One region of the Streptomyces sp. NRRL S-1813 genome, then DNA from elsewhere that is predicted to be linked to it. Evidence: riboswitches for the same ligand, from Rfam matches in the RefSeq annotation. Region 1 holds a riboswitch; the other holds the start of a gene.
What was found. Region 1 has a riboswitch for cobalamin ahead of IF67_RS0130425 (prenyltransferase/squalene oxidase repeat-containing protein). Riboswitches for the same ligand answer to the same signal wherever they lie in the genome.
Positions count from the first base shown of each region.

Region 2: another riboswitch for cobalamin. It lies ahead of metE (5-methyltetrahydropteroyltriglutamate--homocysteine S-methyltransferase); the one in region 1 lies ahead of IF67_RS0130425 (prenyltransferase/squalene oxidase repeat-containing protein).

Region 1 covers NZ_JOHB01000029.1:78,932-83,282, forward strand. Annotated here, with positions in the region: gene IF67_RS0130415 (aldehyde dehydrogenase) at 1-40, opposite strand, end outside; gene IF67_RS0130420 (MBL fold metallo-hydrolase) at 312-1,406, shown strand; cobalamin riboswitch at 1,628-1,807, shown strand; gene IF67_RS0130425 (prenyltransferase/squalene oxidase repeat-containing protein) at 1,976-3,298, shown strand; gene IF67_RS0130430 (SCO2322 family protein) at 3,298-3,972, shown strand; gene IF67_RS0130435 (CbiQ family ECF transporter T component) at 3,969-4,351, shown strand, end outside.
Region 2 covers NZ_JOHB01000031.1:25,228-29,578, forward strand. Annotated here, with positions in the region: gene lysA (diaminopimelate decarboxylase) at 1-350, shown strand, start outside; gene metE (5-methyltetrahydropteroyltriglutamate--homocysteine S-methyltransferase) at 622-2,946, opposite strand; cobalamin riboswitch at 3,116-3,304, opposite strand; gene IF67_RS0131110 (aldo/keto reductase) at 3,468-4,351, shown strand, end outside.

The DNA of each region.
Region 1 (4,351 bases):
CGCCTATGTAGAGCTTTCCGTGCTCGACGAGGTCGCTCATCGCTGCCGCCTCCTGCGGGTTGGCCGCCTGTTCGGCGATCCCTGACGGTTCCTGGGGCTCCCGGACGAGTCGGCCCCGGGATGCTTCCTGACGTGGCGTCAGGATCACGCACTGCATCAGAACTGATACCAGTTCTAGTTGGAGGAGTCCACGGCGCCGGCCAAATACCAACTCCCCCGAGAGGAAGGGGTACTTCGAGCCGCAATGAAACCCGTTCTAGTTATAGTGAGGGCCGGGCACCAGGTGTATGCCACACCGAGAGGGGACCGGGATGACGACGCAGGTGACCGACCACAAGGGCGGGGTGTGGAGCATCGCCGTCCCCATCCCGGACAACCCGCTCGGCCACACCCTCGTCCACCTCCTGGAGACCGACCGCGGCCCGGCGCTCATCGACACCGGCTGGGACGACCCGGACTCCTGGGACACCCTCGTCGCCGGCATCGGCGCCTGCGGCTTCGCCCTCGCCGATCTCCACGGCGTCCTGATCACGCACCATCACCCCGACCACCACGGACTCTCGGCCAAGGTGCGGGAGGCCTCCGGCGCCTGGATCGCGATGCACGCCGCGGACACCGCCGTGGTCCGCCGCACCCGCGAGGCCGATCCGGGCCGGTGGCTCGACCGGCTGACCGCCCGGCTCGCGGCGGCGGGCGCACCGGACGGGCATCTGGCACCGCTGCGGAAGGCGCGCGCCGAGGGGCGCGGCCGGAAGCTGCCCGGACAGGGGGCCGCATTGCCGGACCGTGACATCGGCCCCGGCGAGCTGCTCGATCTGCCGGGGCGCCGGGTGCGCGCCATCTGGACACCCGGGCACACCCCGGGGCATGTCTGCCTCCATCTGGAGGAGGAGCACCCCTCGGGCGGGTCCCGCGGCTTCGGCCGGCTCTTCTCCGGCGACCATCTCCTCCCCGGCATCACCCCGCACATCGGCCTGTACGAGGACCCGGAGGGCGACGGGGGTTCCCCCTGCGAAGCCGGGAGCGGGCGAGAAGTGGCGAGCCCGGCGGGCGTCCCCGACCCCCTGGGCGACTACCTCGACTCCCTCGCCCACGTCGGCCGGCTCGCCCCCGCCGAGGTGCTGCCCGCCCACCAGCACGCCTTCACCGACGCCGGCGGACGTGTCCGCGAGCTCCTCGCCCACCACGAAGCACGGCTCTCCCAGCTGCGGGCGCTGCTCCGCGAGCCCCGCACTGCCTGGCAGCTCGCCATGGCCATGGAGTGGAACCGCCCCTGGGACCAGATTCCCTACGCCTCCCGCAATATCGCCGTCTCGGAGGCGGAGGCCCATCTGCGCCGTCTGGTGAAGCAGGGACAGGCGGAGCGGGTGCCCGGGTCCGATCCGGTGCGGTACCAGGCGGTGTGAGGGCGGGGACGCGGGCGCTCGGTCCTGCCCGGTGGGCGGGGCAGCGTTGATCCGTCCCCGGGGCGCGGCCGGTTCGCACACGGGGGCGCGGCCGGTTCGTGGCGGGGGCAGCGCTGGTTCGTGGCGGGGACAGAGCCGGTTCGTGGCGGGGACAGCACTGGTTCGTTCCCGGGCGCGGCTGGTTTCCGCCCGGCGCGGTGCCGGCTCGTACGTGCGAGCGAGTGCCCTGACGGGCGCCGGTTAAGGTGTGCGGGACAACTTCATCCGTACCCGATCGGGGAAAGCCGGTGGAAATCCGGCGCTGACCCGCAACCGTGAGGACGGCCCCTCCGCACCGCGCCCCCGGCCCGGTGTGGACGGCCGTACGAGCCGGAGCACCCGACCGGGCACGACCAAGGCTCCCGCCACCGAAGCCGCCGCCCGTGCGGACGGCCGGTGCGCGGCACCGTCGAGGTATACGGAGCTGAGCCCGGTGCCACCGTGCCCGATCCATGGATCGGCGCGCGGGTGGCCGGCCGAGCGCGGCTGCGTAGCATCCGCCGCGACCCGACCCGAGAGGCACCGACCCGATGGCCCCCATGGCTTCCATGGCTCACCAGGCCCCTTTGACGCATTCCGTCGCCTTCCTGGCGCGCCGCGCCGCCACGGCGCTGGCGGCCGTGCTGGTGCTGGGCGCGGCCGCTGCCCCCGCCGCATACGCCGACTCCCCGTCCGCGTCCCCCAAGAAGCTGCCCGACGGGCTGTACGGCTCCAAGGACCCGCAGTACGACGGGGTCTGGCGGCAGTCGCTCGCACTGCTGGCCCAGGACACCGTGGGCGTGCGCCCCGCGGCGTCTGCCGTGAACTGGCTGGCCGGTCAGCAGTGCGCCGACGGCTCGTTCACCGCCTTCCGTGCCGAGCCGGGCAAGCCCTGCGACGCCAAGACCCTGCGGGACACCAACCCGACGGCCGCCGCGGTGCAGGCGCTGGCCGCGCTGGGCGGGCACCGCGACGCCGTGAAGAAGGCCGTGAGCTGGCTGAAGTCGGTGCAGAACGACGACGGCGGCTGGAGCTCGATGGCCGGCTCGGCCAGCGATGCCAATTCCACCTCCGTGGTCATCGGCGCGCTCGCGGCGGCGGGCGAGAAGCCGCAGTCCGTGACGTCGAAGAAGGGCGGCAAGACCCCCTACGACGGGCTGCTCACCTTCCAGCTCGGCTGTGCGGCGAAGGGGGACGGGCGCGGCGCGTTCGCCTTCCAGCTCAAGGGGGCGGCCCCGAACGCCGACGCCACCGCGGCCGCGGCGACCGGAGCGCGCGGCAGGGGCTTCGTCGTCGAGCCGGCCGGCAAGGGCGCGGACACCCCGGTCAAGCCGCTGAGCTGCAAGGACGGGGACAAGGAAGGCAAGGGGGACAAGAAGGCGGGCGCCGACGACCCGGCACAGGCTGCCGAGGCCGGCGACGCCTACCTCGTCGCACAGCTCGACGAGAACGGCCAGCATCTGCTCTCCGCGATGCCGGGCGCGGAGGATCAGCCCGACGTCGGCAACACCGCCGACGCCGTGGTGGCGCTGGCGGCCGGCGCACACGGCGCCGCCGCCGCGAAGCCGCTGAAGTGGCTGGAGAAGAACTCGGCTGACTGGGCGAAGCAGAGCGGCCCCGCCGCCTACGCCCAGCTGGTGCTGGTCGCGCACGCCACCGGCACCGACCCGCGCTCCTTCGGCGGCACCGACCTGGTGGCCGCGCTCAACGCCACCGGCCCCGAGCCGGCCGCCGCGGCGAAGAAGGACACCAAGGACGCCGACGACTCCAAGGACGGCGGCGGCCTGGGCGTGGTGTGGGTCATCGGCATCGGCCTCGCCATCGGCGCCGGCATCGGCTTCCTGCTCAGCAGCCGTAAGAAGAGCCGGCTCTGATGCGGCGTACCGGGATCGCCGCAGCCGTGCTGCTGGCCGGTGCGGTCACCGGTCTGGCCGCCGGGCCCGCCCAGGCGCAGGAGTACCGCTACTGGTCCTTCTGGGACGGGAAGGGCAGCTCCTGGGCGTACGCCACCGAAGGGCCCGCCACCGTGCGGCCGGCCGACGGCGCGGTGGAGGGCTTCCGCTTCGCCGTCAGCGCCGACTCCGCCGCGGCCGGCAAGCCCCGTGCGGCCGCCGGTTTCGACGCGATCTGCCACGCCACCCCCGCCAAGGAGGGCCGCAAGCGGATCGGCATCGTCATCGACTTCGGCATCGCGGCGGACGCGCCCGGCGGCGAGCAGCCGCCGAAGGCCAGGACGGAGTGCGCCCAGGTGGGCGAGGACGCCTCGGCGGGGGAGGCGCTGGCGGCGGTCGTCCGGTCGCTGCGCTATGACTCCCACGCCTTGCTGTGCGCCATCGCCGGCTATCCGAAGTCGGGGTGCGCGGACCAGGTGAAGGGCGCGAAGGAGCCCGCGTCCTCCGCTTCGCCTTCTTCGGACGCGGCGGCGGACGGGGGCGAGGCGACCGGCGGGGGCGACGGCGGCCCGTCCGCCGGGCTGGTCGGCGGTGTCGCGGCCGTCGTCGTACTGGGCGCGGCGGCGGTGTGGCAGGCGCGCCGCCGACGCGGATGAGCGCCCCGCAGGCGACCCGCACCACCGCGCTGCACGCCGGCGCCTGGTGGCTGTGGGCGCTCGGTCTGGCCACCGCGGCCTCCCGCACCACCGATCCGCTGCTGCTGGGGCTGCTGGTGGGGGTGGCCGGCTATGTCGTCGCGGCCCGCCGTACGGAGGCGCCGTGGGCGCGTTCGTACGGCGCGTTCGTCAAGCTCGGCCTGGTCGTGATCGCCGTCCGGCTGGCCTTCGCCTTCTTCCTCGGCTCGCCGATTCCCGGTACCCACACCCTTGTCGCGCTGCCCGAAGTACCGCTGCCGGACTGGGCGAAGGGTGTCCGGATCGGCGGCCGGGTCACCGCGGAAGGCATGGTCTTCGCGCTGTACGACGGGCTGAAACT
Region 2 (4,351 bases), on a different contig from region 1:
TGGACGGCGGGATGGGGGACAACCTCGAAGTCTCGCTGTACGGGCAGCGGTTCGAGGCGACCGTGGCCACCCGGGTGCGGGCCCCCGCCGACGGGTCCCCCGGCGAACGGTGCCGTGTCGTCGGCCGGCACTGCGAGTCCGGCGATGTGCTCAGCACGGGCGTGTTCCTCCAGGACCCGCGGCCCGGGGACCTGATCGCCGTCCCGGCCACCGGCGCGTACACCTACTCCCTCGCCAACAACTACAACGCGGCCCGCCGTCCACCGGTCGTCTTCTGCCGCGACGGCCGCTCCCGCCCCGTCGTACGACGCGAGACCTACGCGGACCTGATGCGCCGCGACCTGCCCTGACGGACCCCTGACGGGCTCCCGCCCCTCCCCGGATCGAGGCCCCTGTGCGACCCACCGATGTACTGCCCGGCCAACCACCCCTCGCCCGACCGGGCCTGCGCCACCAACTCCTGCGCTCGCCGGACTGCCGCTGCCCACCTACCTCATGTTCGCCGGCTGGCTCGCCCTGGCGCTGGCCGTGTACCTCGGCTACAGCCGGCACCGTTCGCGGCTCCGGTGAGCCACGGGCCGGGGCCGGCCCCCCACGGGCGCCGGCCCCGGCCCGCCCTCGTCAGGAAGCCGCGCCGGGCAGACCGCCGCGGATCTCGCGGGCCGCGGCGACCAGGTTCTCCAGGGCGGCGCGCACCTCGGGCCAGCCGCGGGTCTTCAGACCGCAGTCGGGGTTGACCCACAGCCGTTCGGCAGGGATCGCACCGAGTCCCTTGCGCAACAGTGCCGTTGCCTCGTCCACGTCCGGTACGCGCGGCGAGTGGATGTCATAGACACCGGGCCCCACCTCGCGCGGATAGCCGGCCGTGGCGAGCTCCCCGGCGACCTGCATATGGGAGCGGGCCGCCTCCAGGCTGATGACATCGGCGTCGAGATCGTCGATGGCCTGAAGGATGTCGCCGAACTCCGCGTAGCACATATGGGTGTGGATCTGGGTGTCCGGGCGGACCCCGCTGGTGGTGAGGCGGAACGCCTCGGTGGCCCAGGCCAGGTACTCCGCATGGCCGGCGGTACGCAGCGGCAGCGTCTCGCGCAGCGCGGGCTCATCGACCTGGATCACCGAACTCCCGGCCGCTTCGAGGTCGTTCACCTCGTCGCGCAGGGCGAGCGCCACCTGCCGGGCGGTGTCGCCGAGCGGCTGGTCGTCGCGGACGAAGGACCAGGCGAGCATGGTGACCGGACCGGTGAGCATGCCCTTGACCGGCCGGTCGGTGAGCGACTGGGCGTACGTCGTCCAGCGGACCGTCATCGGCTCGGGGCGGGAGATGTCCCCGGCCAGGATCGGCGGGCGGACGTAGCGGGTGCCGTAGGACTGCACCCAGCCGTGCTGGGTGGCCAGGTAGCCGGTGAGCTGCTCGGCGAAGTACTGGACCATGTCGTTGCGCTCGGGCTCGCCGTGCACCAGGACGTCGATGCCGGCCTTCTCCTGGAAGCCGAGGACGTCGCGGATCTCGGTCTTGATGCGCTCCTCGTACCCCGCGGTGTCGATCCGCCCGGCCCGCAGATCGGCGCGGGCGGTGCGCAGTTCGGCGGTCTGCGGGAACGAGCCGATGGTGGTGGTCGGCAGCAGTGGCAGCCCGAGGTGCGCGCGCTGGGCGGCGGCCCGCTCGGCGTACGGCTGCGAACGGCGGCCGTCGGCGTCGGTGACGGCCGCGGCACGGGCGCGTACCACCGGGTCATGGGTGAGCGCCGAACCCGCCCGGGAGGACAAGTCGGCGCGGTTGGCGGCGAGTTCGGCCGCGATGGAGCCGGTGCCCTGGGCCAGGCCACGCGCCAGCGTCACGACCTCCGCGGTCTTCTGCCGGGCGAAGGCCAGCCAGCGGGCGATCTGCGGGTCGATGTCCCGCTCGGCGGCGGCGTCCAGCGGGACGTGCAGCAGCGAGCACGAGGACGAGACATCGACCCGGTCGGCCAGGCCGAGGAGCGTCCCCAGCGTGGCCAGCGACTTCTCGAAGTCGTTGATCCACACATTGCGGCCGTTGACGACACCGGCCACCAGCCGCTTGCCGGGCAGCCCGCCGACCGCCGCCAGATCGCCGAGGTTGCCGGCCGCGGCACCGGTGAAGTCCAGCGCCAGTCCGTCGACGGGCGCCTTGGCCAGCACGGGCAGCGCCTCGCCCAGCCGGTCGAAGTACGAGGCGACCAGCAGCCGCGGGCGGTCGCCGAGCGTGCCGAGATCGCGGTAGGCGCGGGCCGCGGCGTTGAGCACGGCGGGGGAGCGGTCCTGCACCAGCGCCGGTTCGTCCAGCTGCACCCAGTCGGCGCCGGCCGCCCGCAGATCGGCGAGCACCTCGGCGTAGACGGGCAGCAGCCGGTCGAGCAGCGTCAACGGGTCAAAACCGGCCGCGACACCGGGCGCGGGCTTGGCCAGCAGAAGATAGGTCACCGGCCCGACGAGGACCGGGCGGGCGGTGAGGCCGAGACCGAGTGCCTCCGTCAGCTCGGCGACCTGCTTGGCGGAGTCCGCGGCGAAGACCGTGTCCGGACCCAACTCCGGTACCAGGTAGTGGTAGTTGGTGTCGAACCACTTGGTCATCTCCAGCGGCGCCACGTCCTGCGTGCCGCGGGCCATCGCGAAGTAGCCGTCCAGCTGGTCGGCGGCCACCGCGGCGCGGTGCCGGGCGGGGATCGCGCCGAGCATCACGCTGGTGTCCAGGACGTGGTCGTAGTACGAGAAGTCGCCGGTCGGCACCTCGTGGACGCCGGCCTCGGCGAGCTGTTGCCAATTGCCGCGGCGCAGCTCGGCGGCGGTGCTGCGGAGGGCGTCGGCGCCGACGCGGCCCTTCCAGTAGCCCTCAATGGCCTTCTTCAGTTCACGGTGCTGCCCCTGACGGGGATAGCCGTGCACGGTGGCGTGTGCTGCCGCGGCTGCGGACGTGCTGGTCACGGAACTCTCCTTCGCGAGTATGTCTCCATGGACCCCGGGACGGGTCGAGGACGCGAAGGGACGGCAAACCGGACGGACCCCGGCGCGTTGCCGCGTCGTGCCCGTCTGATGTCCGCCGACCCGCCCTCGAGGTCACCGAGATCTCCCCGCGCACCGGTCGCGCGGGGGCACTGGCAGGTCTTCGGACTCGCGGGCACGTCCGCCGAAGGCGGACATCTACTGGCCGTCGCTTCCCAGACCCGGCCGGGCCCAGTGCGTATGACGGCGGTCGTTCCCACTCACCGCTGCGGGGCAGTCCCGGACTTCCACCGGGTTCCCTCTTGCGACGCGCCTGCCTGGCGGGCAGGGGCGAACCAGTTGCTGCGGCCACCCTAGGGCATGCCGTCGACGTCCCGCCCGGCCCGCGGCCCGGCCGCGGCCGGAACCGGACGCCGCCGCCGGGCCGCGCCTTGCGCTGAAGCGCGCTCCAGCTCCTAGCGTGAGCGCACCACCGGAGAGCCGCTCCGATCGAAGGGAACGACGTGCGCTACACACTGTTCGGCAGGACCGGTCTGCGGGTGAGCGAGCTGAGCCTGGGCACCATGACCATCGGCGAGGACTGGGGCTGGGGCGCGGACAAGGACACCAGCGGCCGGATCCTGGACGCGTATGCGGACGCGGGCGGCAACTTCATCGACACCGCCAACAACTACACCGACGGCGCCTCGGAGCGGATCCTGGGGGAGCTGCTCGAAGGCCGCCGGGACAGCTTCGTCCTGGCGACCAAGTACACCTGCGCGACCCGCAAAGGCGATGTGAACGCGGCGGGCAGCCACCGCAAGAACCTCGTCCGGTCGGTGGAGGCGAGCCTGGACCGGCTGCGCACCGACCACCTCGACGTGCTGTGGGTGCACGCACGGGACAATTTCACGCCCGTGGAGGAGGTGATGCGGGCGCTCGACGACGTGGTCCGGTCGGGGAAGGTGCTCTACGTCGGCGTCTCGGACTGGCCGGCCTGGGAGATCGCGCAGGCGAACACCCTCGCCGAGCTGCGCGGCTGGACCGCGTTCGCGGGCTCGCAGCTGCGCTACAACCTGCTGGAGCGGACCCCGGAGCGCGAACTGCTGCCCCAGGCCCGCGCCTTCGACCTGGCCGTGCTGGCCTGGGCGCCGCTCGCGGCGGGCCGGCTCACCGGCAAGTACCGCCGCGGTGAGACGGGCCGGCTGGATGTCGTCGGCGAGGACGACCGGCGCGACCACCACGCCGAGGAGACCGTCACCGCGGTGCTGGAGATCGCCGAGCTGGGCGGCTGGAGCCCGGCGCAGGTGGCGCTGGCGTGGCTGCGCAGCCGGCCCGGCAACATCATCCCGATCGTCGCCGCCACCAAGGAGAGCCAGCTCCTCGACAACCTGGCCGCCGTCGATGT